Regions from separate parts of the Paeniglutamicibacter sp. genome, predicted to be linked through region 3. Evidence: riboswitches for the same ligand, from Rfam matches in the RefSeq annotation. Region 3 holds a riboswitch; each other region holds the start of a gene.
What was found. A riboswitch is a leader RNA that binds a small molecule or an ion and turns the genes downstream of it on or off. The one in region 3 is predicted to bind glycine.
Positions count from the first base shown of each region.

Region 1: it holds a riboswitch for glycine, as region 3 does, so the genes downstream of both, ACLQ7E_RS07235 (hypothetical protein) here and gcvP (aminomethyl-transferring glycine dehydrogenase) in region 3, are expected to answer to the same signal.
Region 2: it holds a riboswitch for glycine, as region 3 does, so the genes downstream of both, ACLQ7E_RS04100 (DUF5058 family protein) here and gcvP (aminomethyl-transferring glycine dehydrogenase) in region 3, are expected to answer to the same signal.

Region 1 covers NZ_JBKKAP010000064.1:49,450-56,458, reverse strand. Annotated here, with positions in the region: gene ACLQ7E_RS07255 (ATP-binding protein) at 1-945, shown strand, start outside; gene ACLQ7E_RS07250 (SLC13 family permease) at 942-2,504, shown strand; gene ACLQ7E_RS07245 (glycerate kinase) at 2,561-3,790, shown strand; gene ACLQ7E_RS07240 (hypothetical protein) at 3,910-4,311, shown strand; glycine riboswitch at 4,773-4,870, shown strand; gene ACLQ7E_RS07235 (hypothetical protein) at 5,026-5,232, shown strand; gene cycA (D-serine/D-alanine/glycine transporter) at 5,288-6,772, shown strand; gene ACLQ7E_RS07225 (PH domain-containing protein) at 6,881-7,009, opposite strand, start outside.
Region 2 covers NZ_JBKKAP010000033.1:8,739-15,747, forward strand. Annotated here, with positions in the region: gene ACLQ7E_RS04090 (DUF4011 domain-containing protein) at 1-4,494, opposite strand, end outside; gene ACLQ7E_RS04095 (nuclear transport factor 2 family protein) at 4,623-4,988, opposite strand; glycine riboswitch at 5,305-5,395, shown strand; gene ACLQ7E_RS04100 (DUF5058 family protein) at 5,568-6,317, shown strand; gene ACLQ7E_RS04105 (hypothetical protein) at 6,346-7,009, shown strand, end outside.
Region 3 covers NZ_JBKKAP010000123.1:2,808-9,816, forward strand. Annotated here, with positions in the region: gene gcvP (aminomethyl-transferring glycine dehydrogenase) at 1-1,864, opposite strand, end outside; glycine riboswitch at 2,046-2,146, opposite strand; gene ACLQ7E_RS14610 (NADPH-dependent F420 reductase) at 2,461-3,138, shown strand; gene ACLQ7E_RS14615 (VIT family protein) at 3,235-3,957, opposite strand; gene ACLQ7E_RS14620 (SGNH/GDSL hydrolase family protein) at 4,034-4,810, opposite strand; gene ACLQ7E_RS14625 (hypothetical protein) at 4,932-5,264, shown strand; gene ACLQ7E_RS14630 (serine hydrolase domain-containing protein) at 5,224-6,390, opposite strand; gene ACLQ7E_RS14635 (RNase H family protein) at 6,438-7,009, opposite strand, start outside.

The DNA.
Region 1 (7,009 bases), on a different contig from region 3:
TTCGGTGTGGCAGTGGGCGGGCTGGGGCTGACCGCCGGGATCGCCTGGCTGGTGGCCCGCCAGATCATGCGCCCGATCCGCACCGTGCGCGAAACGGCCGAGTCCATCACCGCCCACGACCTCTCCGCCCGCATCCCGGTTCAGGGCCGGGACGACCTGGCCCAGCTGGCAGAGACGCTCAACGCCATGCTCGACCGCATCGAGGCCTCGCACCTGGCGCAGCGCCACTTCATCGCCGAGGCCCGCGAGCACCTCAACGAACCCCAGCGCCGGGTCGCCGCGGCCCTGCACGAACTGGTCGACGAAGACCTGCCGCTTGCCGCGCGCGCCCGCATCGGATGCCGGGCGCAGAACCTGATCGGCCAGATGGGACGCACGCTCGCGGATCTCGACGTGCTGGCCCAAAGCGGGAACCCCGGTTTCGTGAAGCCCGCCCGCGTCTCGGTCGGCGAGGTGACGGCGGACGTCGCCGCCGAAGCATCGCGGCCCGGCGCCCACCCCGAACGGCACTTCCGCATCGAGGCGACCGGTCATGCCGACGCGTGGCTGGATCGGATCCGGATCGCCGATGCGGTGCGCCAACTCATCGAGAACGCTGTCGCTCACACCGCACCGGGCGACACCATCCGCATTGGCTCCTCGGTCGCCGACGGGTTCGCCAGCTTCTGGGTGGCCAATCCGGGCCCGCCGCTGGATCCCGAGCGGGCCTGCGCACTGCTCGATAGCTACCGCAGCGCGGAGGGCACAGCCCCCGGCATGGGCCTGGGTTTGGCCGTGGTCAAGGCGGTTGCCGAAGCCCACCAGGGCACCGCCTGGGTCGAATCCGGGGACGGGGCCGGCACCCGCTTCGGGCTCACGTTGCCGCTGGAGACCCTGGCGCCCGCCCGCCGTTCCGACGATGCGTTCGCCGACCGGCTCGCCGCCACCCTCGGGGAGGAATCATGAATACCACCGACACCGACACCGCCGGCCCCTCCCGATTCCGCTATGCGACGGCAGCCCCGGCTCCCAAGGAAGCGACCGCGGACGTCGGCCCAAGGCGGCCGCGATGGAACCGCCGCAGCATCGCGGCACTGCTCGCTGCCGCGCTGTTGGCAGTGTTCCTGCTCTGGTGCGCAACGAGCGCCTTCGGCCCGGCAGGCGTGACGGGCCGGGCGCTGCCCGCCCAGGGCGCGCTGACCCTGGCCGTCTTCGCCGTCGCGATCTGGCTGTGGATCTTTTCCCCGGTCGGTGACACCTACGTCGCGCTCGGTGCCGCACTGTTGCTGGTGCTGATGGGCGTGCTGCCCGAGGACGAGTTGTTCGCCTCGCTCGGCGAGGACACCATCTGGCTGATGCTAGCGGCGTTCGTGATCGCTGCAGGGATCACCGCCACCGGGCTGGCCACCCGGGCAGCTGCATACATCGTCGCCGGCGCCCGCAGCCCCCGCCAGCTGGTCCACCTGACCACCGGGGTACTGGTCGCCACCGCGTTCGCGGTGCCCTCCACCTCGGGCCGGGCGGCCCTGGCGATCCCCGTGTTCATCGCCCTGGCCCGTGCCCTGCACGAGCTCCGCCGCGTGGTGCTGGCCCTGTCGCTGGTCTTCCCCTCGGTCATCCTGCTCTCCGCCGTCGCCTCCTACCTGGGCGCCGGGGCGCACCTGATCACCAGCCAGATCCTTACCGCCTCCGGCTACGCGGGCTTCTCCTTCGCCGGCTGGCTGCTCTACGGGCTGCCGCTGGCCTTCCTCTCCTCGCACCTGTGCGCCGAGCTGGTGCTCTGGCTCTTCACCCGCCCATCGGACCGGCGGCTGCCGCTGGCGGTCGGCATCGAAACGCTGCAGGAACATTCCCCGGTCCCGCTGACCGGGCCGCTGACCGTCGCCCAGTCCCGGGCCGCCCTGCTGATCTCCGCGGTGGTGGTGCTCTGGTGCACCGAACCGCTGCACCACCTGCACCCTGCAATCGTGGCCCTGCTCGGCTCCCTGCTCGTGGCCAGCCCCGGCTTCGGCTCCGTGCCCCTGGCCAAGGCGCTGAAGGCGGTGCCGTGGTCGATGCTCATCTTCATGGCCGCCACGCTGACCCTGGGCACCGCGCTGGTCGGGACCGGCGCCGCGCAATGGCTGGCGCGCAGCGTGCTGGGCCCCGTCGCCGGGCTCGGCGCTGCGGCACCGTGGGTGTTCACCGTCCTGGTGGTCGTCATGTCGGCCGCCGCCCACCTGGTCATCCAGTCGCGTTCGGCCCGCTCCGCGGTGCTGATCCCGCTGGTCGTCTCGCTCGCCCCCGGCCTCGGGGTCAACGCGGTCGCGATCGCGTTCGCCTCCACCGCCGCGGCCGGCTTCTGCCACACCCTGACCAGCAGCGCGAAACCGGTCAATCTGTTTTCCGACATCGAGGGCGTCGACACCTATGCGCCGGCGGACCTGCTGCGGCTCAGCGCCGTGCTGGGCCCCGTCATGGTGGCCCTCGTGCTGGTCTTCGCCCTCTGGATCTGGCCGGCCATGGGCCTGCCGCTCTTCCTCTAGCCACCGACACCCCAACGCATCACAAGCACCACTCCAACAGATAAGGAACCACCACCATGTCCAACGCCCTGCCCCGACGCATCCTCGTTGCCCCCTCCGGATTCAAGGAATCCCTCGACGCCGCGGCCGTCGCCCAGGCCATCGGCGCCGGCGTCCGACGCGCCCTGCCCGGTGCCGTGGTCAAGGCAGTTCCCATCGCCGACGGCGGCGAAGGCACCGCCGAAACCCTCGCCTGCGCCACCGGCGGCCGACTGGTCCCGGCCCGGGTCACCGGCCCAGTCGGGCAACCCGTCGATTCCCACTACGCGATGCTCGGCGGGGATGCGACAGGCACCGCGGTGGTCGAAATGGCCGCGGCGGCCGGGCTGCGCCTGGTCCCGCGCGATCAGCGCGACCCCGGGATGACCACCAGCTACGGGGTCGGCGAACTCATCGCCGCCGCGATCGATGCAGGCGCCGAAAAGGTGCTCGTCGGTTGCGGCGACTCCGGCACGTCGGACGGCGGCATGGGCGCGCTGCAGGGACTCGGCGTGCGGATCCTGGACGCCGCCGGGCGCGAGGTCCCGGCCGGCGGCAACCACCTGGCGCGCATCGACCGGCTCGACCTTTCCGGGCTGCACCCGTCCATCGCTGCGGGGACGGTGGAGATCACGCTCGCACTGAACCAGCACAACGTTCTCACCGGTCCGCGCGGCGTGGCCCGGGTCTTCGGCCCGCAGAAGGGCGCCACCCCCGATCAGGTCGAGGCGATGTCCGCCGGCTTCGAGCACTGGGCGGCGGTGCTGCGCCGCGATTCCCTGGATTCCGCCCGCGGCACCGACTTCGCGAACGCACCGGGAACCGGTGCCTCCGGCGGGCTCGGCGCCGGGCTTGCGGCCCTCGGGGCGGTGCTGATGCCGCGCTTCGAGGCGATCCTGGATTCCGGGCTGGCAGGCATCGACCTGGACTCGCTGCTGCGCGGTGCCGACCTGGTGATCACCGCCGAAGGGGCAATCGACTTCCAAACGCCCAAGGGAAAGGTCCCCGCCGAGGTCGCGCGCCGCGCGGCGCTGCACGGGGTGCCGGTGGTGGCCCTGGCAGGGACGCTGGGCAAGGGCTGCCGCGACGTCCACGACATCGGCATCGATGCGATCGCCTCGATCGTCCCGATCCCGATGACGCTGCAGGAGGCGGTGGACGACGGGGAGCGCCTGCTCATCGAGGCTGCGGAGCGCTTCATGCGCACCATCATCCTGGGCGCCTCCATGGCAGCGGCCCGGCTGAGCCCGCGCGACGCCTGGTATTAGGCCCGGTCCGGGCGGGGCCGCCTGGAGACGTTGCGGCCGTGCCCTTTCGCGGCCCGTGTGCGTCGGCTAGGCTGGCCGCGCCGGGGTCCATCGCCCCGTCCGCCGACCAAGGAGGAAGCATGAATGCCGTCAACTGGGATTCCGTCCCCGTGGCAGACCCGCCTCCAGGCGCGGTCGAGGTGCCACCCAGCGGCTTCGGATTCCTCGCCGTCGCCGGCATTCTGGAGCTCGGAGTGCCGAACGTCGTCTATCGCCTTCCGCGCGAGGTCAGGCCAACGGACATGCCGGGTTCCGGGACGGCCACCAAGGACATCTCTGCCTATCTGGCCGACGTCGGCATCTCCGGCCCCGCCGACCCGCTGGCCCACTGCTGGTTCATCGTCCCGCCGCCGTCAATGCCAACAGAAGGGTTCTGGGACGCGCTGGACGAAGCCGAGCCGCTTCGCCAGGCAAGGACCGGCCCCCTGGGGCGCCGGGAGGGCCTGCACGCGGCTCTGCAGATCCTTTATTCCAACAGCTGACCGGTCCGCGTCAGGTTCTCGGCAACGCAGCGGGATCGCAGTCTGTTCAGGATCGGGACCATGGCTGTACACGGAGCGCGTCGGAGGCGCGGGGTCCCGCAATGTGCGACCGCACTTGACGTCGCCAATGGCCACAGGCTGCCGACGCTGGGAACGCCCGCGCGCCGCCACGGTCAATAATCGCCAGTCTTTTTTACGGAGGGAAACCGGGAGCCGGTGGGGAATGTGCGGCATCCGGATAGGGTCGTGTCGTTCTCGGCGGTCGTCGGCGGGTGGTCCAGTTGTTCCTCTGCCAACGCGCACCCCCCTTCCCCTCATGACAAATGTGACGCAACTTCGTAGCGCATCAAATCCCATGTCAGCGGGCTGTTCCTAATACGCTTCGACACAAAGCCTGCTGTGATTTGCACCACACGGATGCACCGCGTAAGTTATGACTGCAATCACAAACAACTTGCCGTTGACACGTGGCGGGAGAGTCCCGTCCACACCATGGACGGGCGCCGTAGGAGCAATTCCTCCCCAGGAAACTCTCAGGCACCCGTACCGCCACGAAGAGGCAAATCTGGAAAGCAGCACGTTGCAATGCGTGCTCACCGAAGGAGCAAGTCCCACCCCTCGCGGGCCGGGATGGAAACTCTCAGGTACTCATACAGATTGGGGAGGATCCAAGAACAGCGCGGCGTCGTCCGCGCGCGATTCGGGAGTTCCTCCATGATGCTAACCACCCACGCCACTGCCCGGTCGCCCTTCGGCGCGCCCGCCGGCCTGCTCCGCGATCCAGCTGTGCTGGATCCGGAGTTTGCCGCGCGCATCGCCGCTGGGCTCTCCTGCAAGCGCAACGGCATGGGAATGGTTGCTTCGGAGAACAATGCGGAGGGCTCGATTCAGGGCCTCGCCCCCGTCGGCGATGACCTCTAGGGAATCGTCCATGGCACGCCACCGAAGCACCAGCACCCATCTGGAAGGCAATAGCATGAGCAACAACAGTTCCGCGCCCCACCTCGAACGAGGGCTCTCCAACCGCCACATCCAACTGATCGCGCTCGGCGGGGCCATTGGCACCGGCCTGTTCATGGGCTCCGGCAAGACCATTGCGGTTGCCGGACCGTCCGTCATCTTCGTGTACATGATTATCGGATTCATGCTGTTCTTCGTAATGCGCGCGATGGGCGAATTGCTGCTGAGCAACACCAACTACAAGAACTTCTCCGACTTCGCCGGGGACATCCTGGGCCCGTGGGCGGCATTCTTCACCGGCTGGACCTACTGGTTCTGCTGGGTCGTCACCGGCATCGCAGACGTCGTGGCGATCTCCCACTATGTGGCGTTCTGGTGGAAGGACCTGCCGCTGTGGATCCCCGCCGTGGCCTGCATCCTGTTGCTGGTGGCACTTAACCTGCCGAGCGTGAAGAACTTCGGCGAGACCGAGTTCTGGTTCGCGCTGGTCAAGATCGTCGCCATCGGCGCGCTGATCGTCGTCGGCCTTGTCATGATCATTACGGGGTTCGAAAACAACGGCGCCACGGCCTCCTTTGCGAACCTCTGGAACGACGGCGGGATGTTCCCGACCGGCTTCATGGGCTTCGTCGCCGGCTTCCAGATCGCAGTGTTTGCGTTCGTCGGCATCGAGCTGGTGGGCACCACCGCCGCCGAGACCAAGGACCCGGAGAAGACCCTGCCGCGTGCCATCAACTCCATCCCGATCCGCATCCTCTTCTTCTACGTCGGCGCCCTGGTCATCCTCATGGCGGTCCAGCCGTGGAACCTGTTCAGCGCCGAGGAGTCCCCGTTCGTGGGCATGTTCGCCATGGCAGGCCTGGTCGGCGCCGCAGGCATCGTGAACTTCGTGGTGCTCACCTCGGCAACTTCCAGTGCGAACTCCGGTATCTACTCGACGTCCCGCATGATCCACGGACTGGCTGAGGAAGGCGACGCCCCCAAGGGCTTCGCGAAGCTCTCCCGGACCAAGGTTCCGCGCAACGCGCTGCTGTTCTCCTGTATGTTCCTGCTCGCCGGCGTGGCACTGCTCTACGCCGAGGGCGGCGTGGCCGAGGCCTTCACCTTGGTCACCACCATTTCGGCTCTTTGCTTCATGTTCGTCTGGTCGATCATCCTGATCAGCTACCTGGTCTACCGCAAGCGCCGCCCGCAGCTGCACGCGTCGAGCAAGTTCAAGATGCCCGGCGGAACGTTCATGCCCTACGTGGTCCTGGCCTTCTTCGGCTTCATCCTCTGGGCCCTGACCACGCAGGCCGACACCCTGTCGGCGCTGCTCTTGACCCCGATCTGGTTTGTGGCACTGGGGATCGGCTACGCGATCCTGCGAAGCAAGCCGAAGCACGCCGAACTGCGTGCCATGCACGCGGCCAAGGTTGCCCAGGAGCACATGACCGCCGCGGCGTTCAATGCCGGCCTTGGCGTCGAGGAAGCCGAGCTGAAGGAGCCCGCCGCGCATTGACATCTGCCGCGCGATGACTCCGGGCGCCGTCAGGCGCCAGCTTAGCCAGGAAGACCTCGGGGCCGCCCTTTTTGGGCCGGCCCCGAGGTCTTGCCGTCTTTTGTTGACTTATAGGACGTGAGAGGCGACGAGCTGCGAGAGCGCGCGCACATCGACCTTGCCCTTGAATTCGAGGCGAACCTTGCCCAGGCCGCTGAACCACAAATCCAGCTCGGCATCGAGGTCGAAGGTGCCCGC
Region 2 (7,009 bases), on a different contig from region 3:
GGCCCGGCCCAGGGTGCCGATCGCGTCGGCGACCCGGATCTGGGAGGCCTCGTCGAAAACGACGATGTCGAATTCCCCTGCACGCGGCGGGAAGAAGCGCGCCGCGGAATCCGGGCTGACCAGCACGCACGGCAGGATGGTGGTCACCAGATCCCCATAGGAGTCCATCAGCTGGCGCACGCTCAGCCCGCCGCGGCGGCGTTCCAGCTGCCGTGCCAACTCCCCCATGCGCTTCTCGGATTCCTTCAACCGGGCGGTACGTTGCCGGCTGATGAGTTCGGGCAAGGACTTGCCCAGGTGTTGGCGCAGGTCACTGGACGAGGACGTGAAACGTTTGATGGTGCGCGTTTGGGTGTCGGCGCTGAATTCATCCAGCCCGTGCGCTGCAAGCCGTTCGGCCAGGGCGGATTCGGCGGTGCCACGCATGAATCCCCGCAGGGCGTTCTCGGCGGGGAACATTCCGGTGGCCAGTTGCGCCCAGGCTGCTTCCAGCCCGTTGGCCTTCAGGGGTTCCAGGGTGCCGATGAACGCGACCCAGCGTTCGAGCCCGCGCTCCGCCGTGCGCCCGGCGCCCCGATCCTGGATTGTGCGTTGGAACCGGCCCAGGAAACCCGCCGCGTCCGGCCAGGCCGAGTGTGTGCGGGTAATCGAGGGGATCGCCTCACGCAGCGCGTCCCACGCTGCTGTAATCCCGTCCAGTTCTCCGGCGAGCGCCGGCTCTGCAGGGGCGTCTCGTTCAAGGACCTCGCGCAGCAAGGCGACGTAGTCTTTGTCCCGGCCGGCCCCGCCGGACTGGGACAGGAGACTGGCCAGCTGCACCAGCCCCCCGCGCTGCTGCGCGACCGCCTGGATGTCGCCTTCGACAAAGGGGTTCCAGTGCCCGTCCAGGGTGATTCCGGCAAGTTCGCCCAGGCCTGCCATGAGCTTCGCGCACAGTCCACGGGCCTCGATCATGCCGTCCACCAAGGCCACGAGGTGCTGGGCGCTCTCCTCGGTGCCTATCCACCGGCCCCCGAAGTGCTCGCTGATGACCTGCAGGCGGCGCTTCTTCCGGCCCAGCCCCAGGAAGCCGAACCTGTTGGCAACCGTTGCTGCCTCGTGAACCGGGGCAAGATCCATTTCCAATACGGAAGGCGCAACGACATCTGTCAGCCAGCCCATGCGTTGCACCAGGGACCTTGCCTCGGCCAGCAAACCCTCGCTGCGTGACTGCCATTGGGGTGTCGAGGCAGCGTCAAGGACCGGAACCGGGACGTTGCCCTCCAGCAACTGGGCAAGGCGACGCAGGCCTTCGGGTTCAGGGGCACGCTCCATCAGGGAAGCCACGCAGGCATCTCGTCTGACATGCTCCGCACCCTGCAGGGCAAGATCCAGTGCCTCTGCGGCTTCACGCAAGGGTGCCTGCTGTTCAATGGTGATGGGGCCGCCGAGGAATCCCCATGGATGCTCTTCGCGTGGGCGTGCGACCCCGGCCGTTTCGGCCAGTCCTATCAGTGCCTCACGCACCGTAGAGACCTCGGCCGATCCGGCCTGCGCTGCAAAGGGCTCGGGGATCGGCAGCGCCTCAATGGACGGATCCATGGACAGGGCAATGTTGCGCGCACCGTAGGCGGAATAGCCTGCGGCGTTCTCCTCGTGGAGGTCCCGCGCATAGCCGGCCAGCCTGCGCACGGAGGACGTCAGGTCGTTGGCGGCCAGCTCCATCCCCGCCTCGTCGGCGAAGACCAAGTGGTCAAGCGATGCCTTGATCTGGGCGCGCACCGCATTCGGGGACGATCCCTTGTCGTGGAGGTCGAGGGCGAATTCGCCCAGGCCCACCTCGTTCAGGCGCCGGCTCACCACCTCGAGCGCGGCCCGCTTCTCCGCCACGAAGAGTACCCGCTGCCCCGAGGCCATGGCGTGCGCCAGCAGGTTGGTGATGGTCTGCGACTTGCCGGTGCCAGGCGGGCCCTCGAGCACGAAGGTTTGCCCGGCATGCGCGGCGGCGACCGCCTCAAGCTGGGATGCGTCCGCCGGGACCGGGAGCCTGGCAGCCAATTGGTCGAGGTCAATGGACGGCTCGAGAAGATCGGTGTCCGCCGGGTCGGTGAATTCGCTGGTCGGGGAATCAACCAAGTGCTTGACCAACGGCGCGGACATGAAGGTTTCCCAGTTCTCGTCCAGGTCCCTCCACATCCGGAACTTTGCGAATTGCAGGATCGCCAGGTCGACCGTTCCCTCCACGTGGAAGGGAAGGCCGGCCGCAACCAAGGCAGCGCGCAGCGCACCCAGCGCGGATTCGAGGTCGATGCCAGACCCGTCGCGCACCGGGTCCTCGAAACCCGGGACGCGCAAGTTGAATTGCTCGTGCAGTTTTTCGCTCAGGCAGTAGTTCGGGGCGGAGGCACCGGTCTCATCGATTTCGATGCGGAAATGCTTCCCGCGTCCCGCGGGTCGCAGGTTGACGGGGATGAGGAACAACGGCGAACGCAGCGCCCGCCCGTCCATTGACCAGGTCAACGAACCCAGGGCCAGATAGAGGTTGTTGGCGCCGCTCTCGTCAATGATTCTCTTGGCTTGGCTGGCCATGCGGCGCAGCCGCGAGAGGTAGGGCGCGGAATCGAGCCGGGTGTAGGCCCTGCCACGGGACAGCAGCAGCTCGATGCGGCGCTCGACCGGCAGCAGGGTCCCTGACTTGTAGCGTTGCTTGTCGAGCGCGCCGATCTCATCGGCTGGCAGCAACTCGAGGCTCTTGCCGTTGTTGACCAGGTCCTCGAGTCCTGCCATCACGGAGTCCGGGATCGCCAGCGGGATGCGGGAGCGCTCGGTGAAATTCAGCAGGCGGCTGCGCAGGGACAGATCCAGCAACCCGTTCTTCCATGCGGCGATGCGCGGCGGCGCCGTCTTGCCAGTGGTGGTGGGGGTAGGCTCTCGGCGCTCGGATTTTTCCTTGAAGAAGCGTTCCAGGGTGTCCGACCGGGCAGCCCGGTATTCGACGACGACGGGTTTGCCGAACTCCGAGACGCCACGGGCCGGCAGCGGGTTGATGCCGCTGCGCCGCGCCTGGCGGATGTCGATCGCGTAGGCCAGCGAATCTGAGGCAGTCGGAAATTGGGCGTAGGCCTCCTTGGTCGCGGCGGAGGCCTCGGCAATGGACGCGCGCCTGTCGGTGGTGATCGCGGCGGTCTCCACAATGCGCAGGTGGTCGGCGGCGACCAGGTTCGCCAGTGCGCCGGCGCCCTCGGCATCGAGGCTGCTGCTGGGCAGTGCCCCGTCCGGGGTGCGCCAATAGGCCAGGAACGCATGGTCGTGCACTAGCCAGATCACCGAGTTGATGGCCACGCGCTCAAGCAGCGCGGACAAAAGCAGCGTGGTGTCCAGCGCGCTCCCGAACCGATCGGTGACTATCTCCTGGGCACCGCGGATGTACCGTCCCCCGAGATCCGCCAGGTCCCAATTCGCCGGAGGGTTGCCGAAGCGGATGCCGCGGGCGCACATGACCTCGAAGATGCACTCGACGGATTGGTCCACCCGCTCGGCACCGCCCTGGCGGGCATCGAGGGACTCGGCACCGGTGCGCAGGCGGAACAGGTCGCCGGCCTCGGAGAGGATTGCGGTGAGCAACGGGTGCTGCGGCTGCACGAACGCGGCCAGCAGCTCGGCGTTGGCCCGGGTTCCGGCGCCCGGCCAATGGCTTGCCGGCAGCAGTTCGACCGCACCGGATTCTTCGGCAATCAGTTTTCCGTTTTCGGCCACCCTGACAATGAGCTTGCCGGGCCGCCGCGTATCGATCAGCGCGAAGGCCGCCGGATCCAGCGCCACGTCCAAGTCATGGAGCGTGCTGACGCCCGGCGGGAGTTCCAGGCGGCGATCGGCCACCGCGGAGACCGCCAGGTTTCCGCTCATCAACACCGCGGTCACCAGGATCGGGCGCACCTGATCGCCGTGGTTCTCGAGCACCACGCGTTCGAGGATGCGGGCATGGGTGTGGGCGGTGGCGTAGTTGATGGAAGGACTGTGTGCGATGTCGATCCGGACTTGTCCGCCGTTTCCGGTCGTCACTGAATCCTGACCAGCCAAGGTTTCAGGGTCATCGCCCTGTTCTGCCGCGGCAACAGCCAGGTCGCCCACGCGCAGCGCCACGTGCTCCAGGTCCAGGGACAGGAGGAATTCCGCGCAGGCCTTTAGACCCCGTTGAACGTCCTCGGCGCCGAACCCTGCTCCGTGTTCCCAGGCGCTGCAGAGATCCCGCAGCTGACCGGCCAGCTGCTGTTGCTCGGCCGAAATTTCGATCACGTGCCCCGCTGCGCCCGGAGCAGCCATCATCCTGTCGAGTTGGGCGGACAATTCCATGGGGCTGGACGCATGGGCAGACCCCAAGGCGTGGTCGAGCCGATCGAGCAACCCGGTCCAGCCGGCTGCTTGGTTCTGGCGGACGAGGTGATCGGCGATGAACTTCGCCAAGGCACCCGAGACGATGCCCAGTGCCGCACCGACGTATTCCCGCAGTCTCATCCAGTTGCCCATCCCGTTGTTGAACTCCGGTCAACCCGTTCGAAGCTGCCGCTTCCCTCCTAAGAACCTATCCCACATACGGGACTCCCCGCGGATCGCATGGCCTTGCGGGTGCCACGCAACTGCGCCTATTTGTAGTCGTTCTCGGTCAGCTCGATGACGAAGGCGCGGCGTTCGGAGATCAAGGCATCGCGCATCACGAAGACCTCTGCAATGGCCATGCGCAGGGTCTCTCCGTTGGCCCGGTGCGCTTCGCCGACCAGCTCGGCCATCACCTCGTCGTCCTCCTCGACCAGGCGCACTATTTCCAGGACCGGAGGTCCACTGAAATCGGGGCTTTCAATCGCCTGGTCGTAGGCTTCCTTGCCGCTGAGCCGAAAATGGCCGAAGACCGTCCATTCGATGTCCTCGGTGAGGCACGAGAGGATCTGGGCGTGATCCGATTTGTTGAATCCGTCGATGTATTTCCTGACGGTGTCCTTGTTGGCAGACATGTAAATGGCCTCCGGGAATCGGTGTGTGGCCCTTCAATGGGGCAGCCATGAGGGGCCAGGAGTGGCCGCGATGCCGTTTTTCAAGGTTATCCACCAGCGCAGCCCGAGGGAATGGCTGTCCGTCCGAAACCCAGTCGATCCCTGGGGGTCTTCTCGGTCCGGGAAGCAAGCTCCGCCCCATAGGCTGTCCCGGCCGGATCGGAAATACATATTCACGACCGTTCGGTCGGCGACACAAAAGAGTCGCTGTGACCCACGTCAAGTATTGTGGGGTACGAGCGGACAAGCAGCCGCTGACAACTGAATAGTCTTCCGATCACGCGCGGCTGGAGAGTCCCGGACACCACTCGGGCACCGAAGGGGCAAGCACCCGCAATCTCTCAGGTACCAGGAACAGCCGCGTGAGGAAACTCTGGAGAGCAGCTACCGGGACAGGTGGCTCACCGACGAAGCACGCCAGTGCCATGGGGCACTGGTTTCACTTTCAGGTTCAGGACAGAGCGGGCACGGTGGCAACCGGCATCATCACAGGCCAGCTATCACCGCACTGAACCCTTCGATGAACGGTAGAACTCCCCCATGCATGTACCTGCCATAATGCCCGCCGCTGCGGACAGCAACTCCACGGACATCCTCGCCGTCGCCAACTCTCCGGTCCTCTGGGCCTGCGCCATCGGCGTTTTCCTGGTCATCATTGTTCAGAGCGTCATCTACATGAAGGCCGCCAAGACGGCAGCGCCCCACATCGGGATGACGCAGGCCGAGCTCAAGACCAGCTTCCGCGCCGGCGCCATCTCGGCACTGGGCCCCTCGCTGGCCGTGGTCTTGGTCGCCGTCGCACTGCTGACAATCTTCGGCACCCCTGCGGTGCTGGTGCGCATCGGCCTGATCGGGTCGGTGTCCTACGAAACCGCCGCGGCAGCCATCGCCGCCAAGACCGCCGGCGCCGAACTCGGCGGCCCCACCTACACCCAGGCGGTCTTCGGTCTGGCCTTGGCCGCCATGAGCCTGGGCGGAGCCATGTGGATGATTGCCACCCTCATCCTCACCCCGCTGCTCAAGCGCGGCGACTCGGCACTGCGCAAGGTCAACCCCGCCATCATGATGGTGGTCCCCGGTGCCGCCATGGTTGCCGCATTCATGGTCTTGGGCATTGGCGAACTGCCCAAGTCGTGGCTGCACGTTGTCGCCTTCGTGTCCTCGGCCGCGATCATGACCGTCCTGATGGTCATCGCCAAACGGGTCAACAGGCCATGGATCAAGGAATGGGCACTGGGCATTGCCATCCTGCTTGCCCTTGCCATCACCTACGCCGCCACCCGCCTCTAATCGCAGCCAAGATTCCCAGGAGCACATCATGAGCAAAGCAACAGAGCTGCACGAGGCGCTTGGCGCCTTCGACAAGACCACTTCCCGCTGGGGCAGGATCACCATGATCATTGGTCTCTTCTTCTCCCTGGCGGCCCCCGCCTACCTGGTCTTCTTCGCCGGCCTGGACATCGAGGTCGCCGGAATCATCACGGCCTTCGCCGCGCTGGCAGCGGTCTTCGGCGTCATCTGGATCGTTGAGCCGTTGACCTACTTCCCGATCCTTGGCGCCTCCTCGATGTACCAGGCGTTCATGATCGGCAACATCTCCAACAAGCTGCTGCCGGCAGCGATGATCGCCCAGTCGACCATCGGCGTGAAGCCCGGCACCCGCAAGGGCGAATTGGCCTCGGTCGCCGCCATCTGCGGAGCGGCAACCGTCCACCTGGCATCCCTCTTCATCTTCGTGGGCCTGATGGGCACGTGGCTGGTCAGCGTGATCCCGGTCGACATCATCCAGACCGTCCAGTTCTACATCCTGCCGACCGTCATGGGTGCCGTGGTCGTCCAGGCCATCGTGAGCCAGAAGGCCCCCCGCTCCGCCGTGATCGCGCTCGTGGTCTCGCTGATCGTGGTCTTCGCGATGGTCCCGTACATCCCCAAGATGAACCTGTTCGGCACTGCCGTTGCCGTGATTGCCACGGCGGCCCTCG
Region 3 (7,009 bases):
CCAGGTCGGCCGCGTCGATGGAACCGTCGGCAGCCGTCTTGACCACGACGACCTTCATGCCTGCAAGCACTGCGGACGCGGCGTTGGTGCCGTGTGCGGAGGCCGGGATCAGGCAGACGGTGCGCGCGTCATCGCCGTTGGAGAGGTGGAATCCGCGGATGGCCAGCAGGCCCGCGTACTCGCCCTGCGAACCTGCATTGGGCTGGATGGAGACGCCCGCGTAGCCGGTGATGGTGGTCAGGCGGCCTTCGAGGTCGGTGATCAGTTCGCGCCAGCCCTCGGTCTGGTGGGCCGGGGCGTACGGGTGGATGGAGGCGAATTCAGGCCAGGAAATGGATTCCATTTCGGCGGTGGAGTTCAGCTTCATGGTGCATGAGCCCAGCGGGATCATGGTGCGGTCCAGCGACAGGTCGCGGTCCGAGAGGCGGCGCAGGTAGCGCAGCATCTGGGTCTCGGACTTGATGGTGTTGAAGATCGGGTGGGTCAGGTAGTCGCTGGTGCGCTGCACGGCGGCGGGCAGTTCGAAGCCCTCGGCCGTGAAGGACTCGCCGGCGATGCCGAAGACGCCGGCGATCGCAGCCACGTGGGCCGAGGTCGTGGCCTCGTCGGTGGAGATGCCCACGGTGGTCGAGTTGACCAGGCGCAGGTTGATGCCGGCTTCCTCGGCCTTGGCGACGATGGCAGCGGCATTCTCGACGGTCACCTGGACGGTGTCGAAGAACGAGTCGGCGGCCAGTGCCAGGCCGGCGCCGGAAAGCGCGGTGGCCAGGGTGCGGGCGTGGTTGTGGGCACGCTGGGCGATGCGCTTCAGTCCGGCCGGGCCGTGGTAGACGGCGTACATCGAGGCGGTGATGGCCAGCAGCGCCTGGGCGGTGCAGATGTTCGAGGTGGCCTTCTCGCGGCGGATGTGCTGCTCGCGGGTCTGCAGTGCCAGGCGGTAGGCAGGGGTTCCGGCGTCGTCCTTGGACACGCCGACCAGGCGGCCGGGCAGCGAACGCTCCAGGCCGCTGCGCACGGCCAGGTAGGCTGCGTGCGGGCCGCCGAAGAACAGCGGCACGCCGAAGCGCTGGGTGTTGCCAACTGCGATGTCCGCGCCCTGGTCACCCGGGGCCACGATCATGGTCAGGGCCAGGATGTCGGCGGCGATGGTGATCATTGCGCCGCGTTCCTTGGCGGCGGCAATGATGGCGGCGTGGTCAACCACGGCGCCGTTGTTGCCCGGCTGCTGCAGCACGATGCCGGAGATATCACCCTCAGGCAGGCCAGCGGACAGGTCGGCGATTTCGACCTCGAAGCCCAGTGCCTCGGCGCGACCCTGCACCACGGCAATGGTCTGCGGGAAGAGGTTGGAGTCAAGCACGGTCTTGGCGGTGGCCTTGGCCTTGTTGGCACGGCGCATCAGCAGCACGGACTCGGCGACGGCGGAGGCCTCGTCGAGCATCGAGGCGTTGGCGATCGGCAGGGCGGTCAGGTCCATGACCATGGTCTGGAAGTTCAGCAGCGCCTCGAGGCGGCCCTGGGAGATCTCGGGCTGGTACGGCGTGTACGCGGTGTACCAGGCCGGATCCTCGAGCACGTTGCGCAGGATCACCGGCGGGGTGTAGGTGTCGGAGAAACCCTGACCGATCATCTGGGTCTTCATCACGTTCTTGTTCGCCAGCACGCGCAGGTCGGCCAGAACCTCGGCCTCGGTGCGCGCAGCGGGAAGGTCAAGCGGTTCGGACTGGCGGATGTCGGCCGGAACGGCCGTGTCGACGAGTTCGTCGATGGAGGAATAACCAAGCTGGGCAAGCATGGTGTCAATGTCGCTGCCCTGGGGGCCAATGTGGCGGGCGACGAACTCAGCGGACGGGGTCACGGTCATGGGGAACTCCATTGGGTCATCGGCGTGCGGGCACACCGAACGAGCTGCAAGTTCCTCCCCGACCCTGTTGCTTTGACCTGAGAGTTTCCGCGACGCACCAACCCTTTGGAGGGACGGGGCATGCTTGCACCTTCGGTGAGCAGCACCACCGAACGGTGATGTTGCTACTTTCCAGAGTTGCCTCTTCGCGGCGGTACGGGGGCCTGAGAGTTTCCCGGGGAGGAATTGCTCCTACGGCGCCCGACCAACTTACGTTGAACGGGACTCTCCCGCCGCATGTCAGTGGCTATGCCCCCTACGAGGCACGCCCCCCATCCTACCGGCGATGCGTGAGGCAGACAACACGGCCCCGCCCGGGACAGACGAAGCCGTCTTTTTCGCGTCATGTGCCATGCCGGAGGGCTGGACTTGCACCCCGAGCCCATCCATTCAGTTCTTCTCGCCGGGCCGGGAACCGCATATTCGACCCGCGATCCCCTCGCAGACGGCCGCATTCGGAAAGAATTTCAACCCATCCCCAAGAAACACTTGACACTTCAACCAAACAGGGGCTAACGTATTACTTGAAGCTTCAACCAACAGGATTTGAGGATCAGATGAAGAACTTCCTCGCTCGACTCTTCGGAAAGAAGAACACCATGCACATCGACATCACCATCATCGGCACCGGCAACATGGGCCGTGCACTGGCCACCCGCACGATCGCCGCCGGCAAGAGCCTGCAGGTCCTGGCCCGCACGACCGAGACCGCAGCCACGTTCGCTGCCGAATTCGGTGCGGGAGTCGCCAGCGGCAACACCGCCGAGGCCCCTTCCGGACGCATCGTCGTGTTGGCCCTGCCTTTCGACGCCGCCAAGGAATACGTCGCCGCCCAGGGTCAGGCCCTGGACTCGAAGATCCTGATCGACATCACCAACCCGGTGGACTTCGCAACCTTTGACTCGCTGACCACCGCTGCAGGCAGCTCGGCCGCCGAGGAAATCTCCTCACTGACCTCCGCCACCGTCGTGAAGGCCTTCAACACCACCTTCGCCGGACCGCTCACCTCCGGCACCGCCGACAGCGCCCCGCTGGATGTCTTCGTCGCCGGCGATGATTCCGCCCGCGGCGAGGTCGCTGCGTTCGTCACCGCCGCCGGCATGCGCCCGTTGGAAGTCGGCGGACTGCACCACGCCCGCGAGCTCGAGGGCTTCCAGCTGCTGGTCATGGCCATGCAGGTCAACCCCGCACTGCCCGACTTCAACTGGGGCACCGCGCTGAAGGTCGTGGGCTGAACAGCCCCGCACTGAATAACTCCCGATAGTTGAAAGGCGGAACTGCCACCGGCAGTTCCGCCTTTCGCGTCTTGCAGCAGGCTCCGTTGCACCTGGCTAGATGATTCCCGAAACCCCCAGCCACGAACCAATGGCGAAGGTGACGGCGAGCGCCGCCGCTCCGCCGATCAGCACCCGCAGCGTCGGGCGCAGCACCGGGGCACCGCCCAGCCGCGCGCCCATCGCCCCGGTCACCGCCAGGGCCAACAACACCGCCGCAAAAGTCACCGGGATCCGCAGCCCCACGGGCAGGAACACGGCAGTGGCAAAGGGCAACGCGGCACCCACCGTGAAGGAGATGGCCGAGGCAATGGCGGCATTCCACGGATTGAGCACCTCATCCTCGTCGAGTTGCAGCTCGGCATCGAGGTGCGCCTTGAGCACATCATGTTCGGTCAGCTCCAGGGCAACCTGCTGCGCCGTTGCGGGACTCAATCCCTTGGCCTCGTAGAGCCCGGCCAGTTCCGCCAGTTCCTCCTCGGGCATCTCAACCAGTTCCCGGCGCTCCTTTTCAATGAGCGCCTTTTGCGAGTCCGCCGAGCTGGACACCGAGACATACTCCCCCAGCGCCATGGAAATGGCGCCGCCGATCGCCGCTGCGGCACCGGCCACCACCACCGGCCCCGTGGCGGTCGTGGCACCGGCAACACCGACCACCACGGCCGCCACCGAGACGATCCCGTCGTTGGCGCCGAGCACCCCTGCCCGCAGCCAATTCAACCTTTCGGCCAGGCCCTGGTCGTGCGGTTCGCCCTCGTGCTGTGTCTCCTGATGGTCCATGGACACCAGCAAAGCACCCGGCCCCACCCATTGGCTAGCGGCCCGCGGGTTTCCGCGTCCGGGCAACGCCTTGGTCCTACGACGCGGCAGCCGCCGCCAGCGACACGTAGCCGGGGTAGCGGGGGCTGAGCGCGTCGCCCGAAGAGGTCCCGGCGAGCCGGCGCTTGACCCACGGGACCAGGTGTTCCCTAGCCCAGGCGGCATCCTCGCGCAGCCTTTCAGCGCGCGACTTGGGGTGCAGTGCCGGCAGCCCGGGAACCTCGATGTGTGCCTCGTGTTCCAGGACGCCGAGCACCTTCCGGGCCATCAGGGTGTGCCCGGCGGTGTTCATGTGCAAGCGGTCGGTGGCCCAATAGCGCCCGTCGCGGAATTCGCGCCAGCGCCAATAGTCGGCAATCACGGCGCCGCGGTCGTCCGCGATCTCGCGCACCGTTTCGTTGTAGATCGCGGTGCGGCCGCGGGTCTTCCCGAAGATGGCCGAGCCGTTTGAGTCAAAGCCGGTGAAGAGCACCACGGCCGCGCCGGTGGCCGACAACTGCGCCACGGCATCCCGATACCTGAGCATCAGGGAGTCGATGTCCACGGCCGGGCGCAGGATGTCGTTACCACCCATGTACAAGGTGACAAGCGTGGGCTTCAGCGCCAGGGCGGCAGGCAGCTGCTCGGCGACGACCTGACCGACCTTCTTGCCGCGGATGGCCAGGTTCGCGTATCCCCACTCCGGGTCTGCGCAGAGCTGTTCCGCCACGCGGTCGGCCCAACCTCGCACCTGGTGGGGCCGGCGCGGATCCACATCCCCCATGCCCTCGGTGAAGGAGTCGCCCAGTGCCACAAATCGTTTCGAAAATTCCACGGCTCCAGCCTAGCGGCCGCCACGGACCAGGTTTGATTTGCGGCATGCCTCCGCGCGCTTCATGGGTTCCGCTGGGCCCGGACACAGCGGAACCCCAGCCGTGGCGGGCAGGCTGGAAGACATGAAGACCAAACAGCCCCGCACCGCACACCACTGCCCCGACGGGCGGCGGGCAGTTCGCCGGGGCGCCGAACCGCCCCGCTTCGCCGAGCCCGCGCGCGCTGCCGGGCTGACGGAAAACTGCCATCCGGCAACGGAATCATACGACGTCAAGGTGCGGTTTCGCTTCGTGGCCACCCGCCAGTCGGCCGATCCGGCTCAGCTCCCGTGGCTCGAAGAGATGAGCGACAGCCAACACGTCAACGGGACGTTTTCCGGGATCATCCAGGCCACAAAACCCAACCGGCCGGCCCTCACGACCCGGCGAGCAGCACCTGGCGCGCCAGCACGCTGAGTTGCCCGCCGCGCGAACCGGTGCCGTTGGCCTCGGCGCGCGCCGGGACATAGCCCAGCGACAGCCCGTAGGCCGGATCGGCATAACCCAGCGAGGCGTTGGCACCGTCGTGGCCAAAGGCCCGGGCGGAGCCGAAGTCGTTGTCCGGATGCGCCTTCATGAAGCCGATGGCGAAGGCGCCGGGATTCCCGTTGGCCCGGGACAGCCCGTACACCTGGTCCTGGCTCACCGCGGCAATGGTATCGGCGGTGAGGAACGGGGCGTGCTCGTCGCCGGCATCGTCCACGAATCCGGTGACGGCGGCCGCGTACAGCTTGGCCAGGCCGCGGGCATTGGCCACCCCGCCCAGGGCGGCCAGGCCTGCCTCGCGGATGGAGCGCTCGTTCGGCACATCGATGATGTCGAAGCTCTGTCCCTTGGGTCCGTCAAAGCCTCCGGTGGAGTTCAGTGCCAGCCCATAGGTGGAGAACGGGTCGATGAACGGCGCCGGCTCGAAGGTGCTGCCCTTGAGCACCGGGCGGAAACGCGGCTCCAGGGCCTCGGGCAGACCCAGATAGAAGTCGATGTCGTGCGGGGCGCGGATCCGGCGCTCGAAGATTTCCTGCAGGGGCTCCTGCGCACAGCGGCGGGCGAGTTCCTCCATGAACACGCCCATGGTCAGCGCGTGGTACGCGTGGATTCCGGTCGATTTCCACAGCGGTGCCGCCGCCGCCACGATGCTTGCCGCCAGCCGGGAGTCAATCAGTTCCTCTTGGGTGAACCCGCCCTCGACGCCCGGCAGTCCGGCCTGGTGGCTGAGCAGCTGGGCCACGGTGATGCCCGACTTGCCCGCCGCGGCGAACTCGGGCCAGTACACCGCGACGGGCGCGTCAAGGTCCAGCAGGCCCTGCTGCACCAGCAACGCCATGACCAGGGCGCCGGCGCCCTTGGAGCAGGAGAACACCCCGGTCATCGACTCGGGCGTGCAATTCTCCCCCACGCTGGCATCCAGGACCAGGTTGCCTCCCTGGTAGATGGCCAGCTGCGCCGAATAGTCCGGGTCAGCGGTGGCGAAGGAGCCCAGCAGGTCCGCCACCGGGGCGAAGCGCTGGTCTATGACGTTGATCGTGTTCGTCTGCGTAGTCACCCGCACCACATTACCCATCCGGAGGCCGACGCGCGCGGGAGGTGCTCTCAGCTGGCCGGTGTTTCCTGCCGGTAGCGCAGCAACCAGCGGTCATCGACCTGCTGCCAGAAGGACGAGCAGAGGATCACCTGGTCCCCGGCCAGCAGCCGGTACGCCAGTTGCACCTTGTTCTGGCCCCACGGCGTGGCGGCGAGCACCTGCAGCGCGCCCCCGGCCGGCAACGCATGGCCGCCGGTGAGCGCGGCGATGATGGTGGAGCGGTCGGTGAGCGAACCGTCCCGGCTGATTTCCTGGAACTCCGGGTGCAGGAACGCCATGACCTCGTCCAGGTCCCCGCGCACCGCGGGCGAGAGCAGCTCGCTTTCCAGCTCGAAGACCATTTGCACGGCGGCGGCGCTGCTCTCCGAGGGATCGGTGGCGCGCGGGGCGGAGGGTTCCGGGGCAGGGGCCGCGGGCGCGGATTCCCCGGGTTCCGGCGTCGTTGCCGGTGCCGGGATTGCGTCCGGTGCCGGGATTGCGGCCGGTGCCGGGATTGCGGCCGGTGCCGGGATCATCTCGGGCGACGCGGCGGCGTCCAGGTCCTCGAAGACCAGCGAATCGAAGCCGTCGGGTTCCGGGA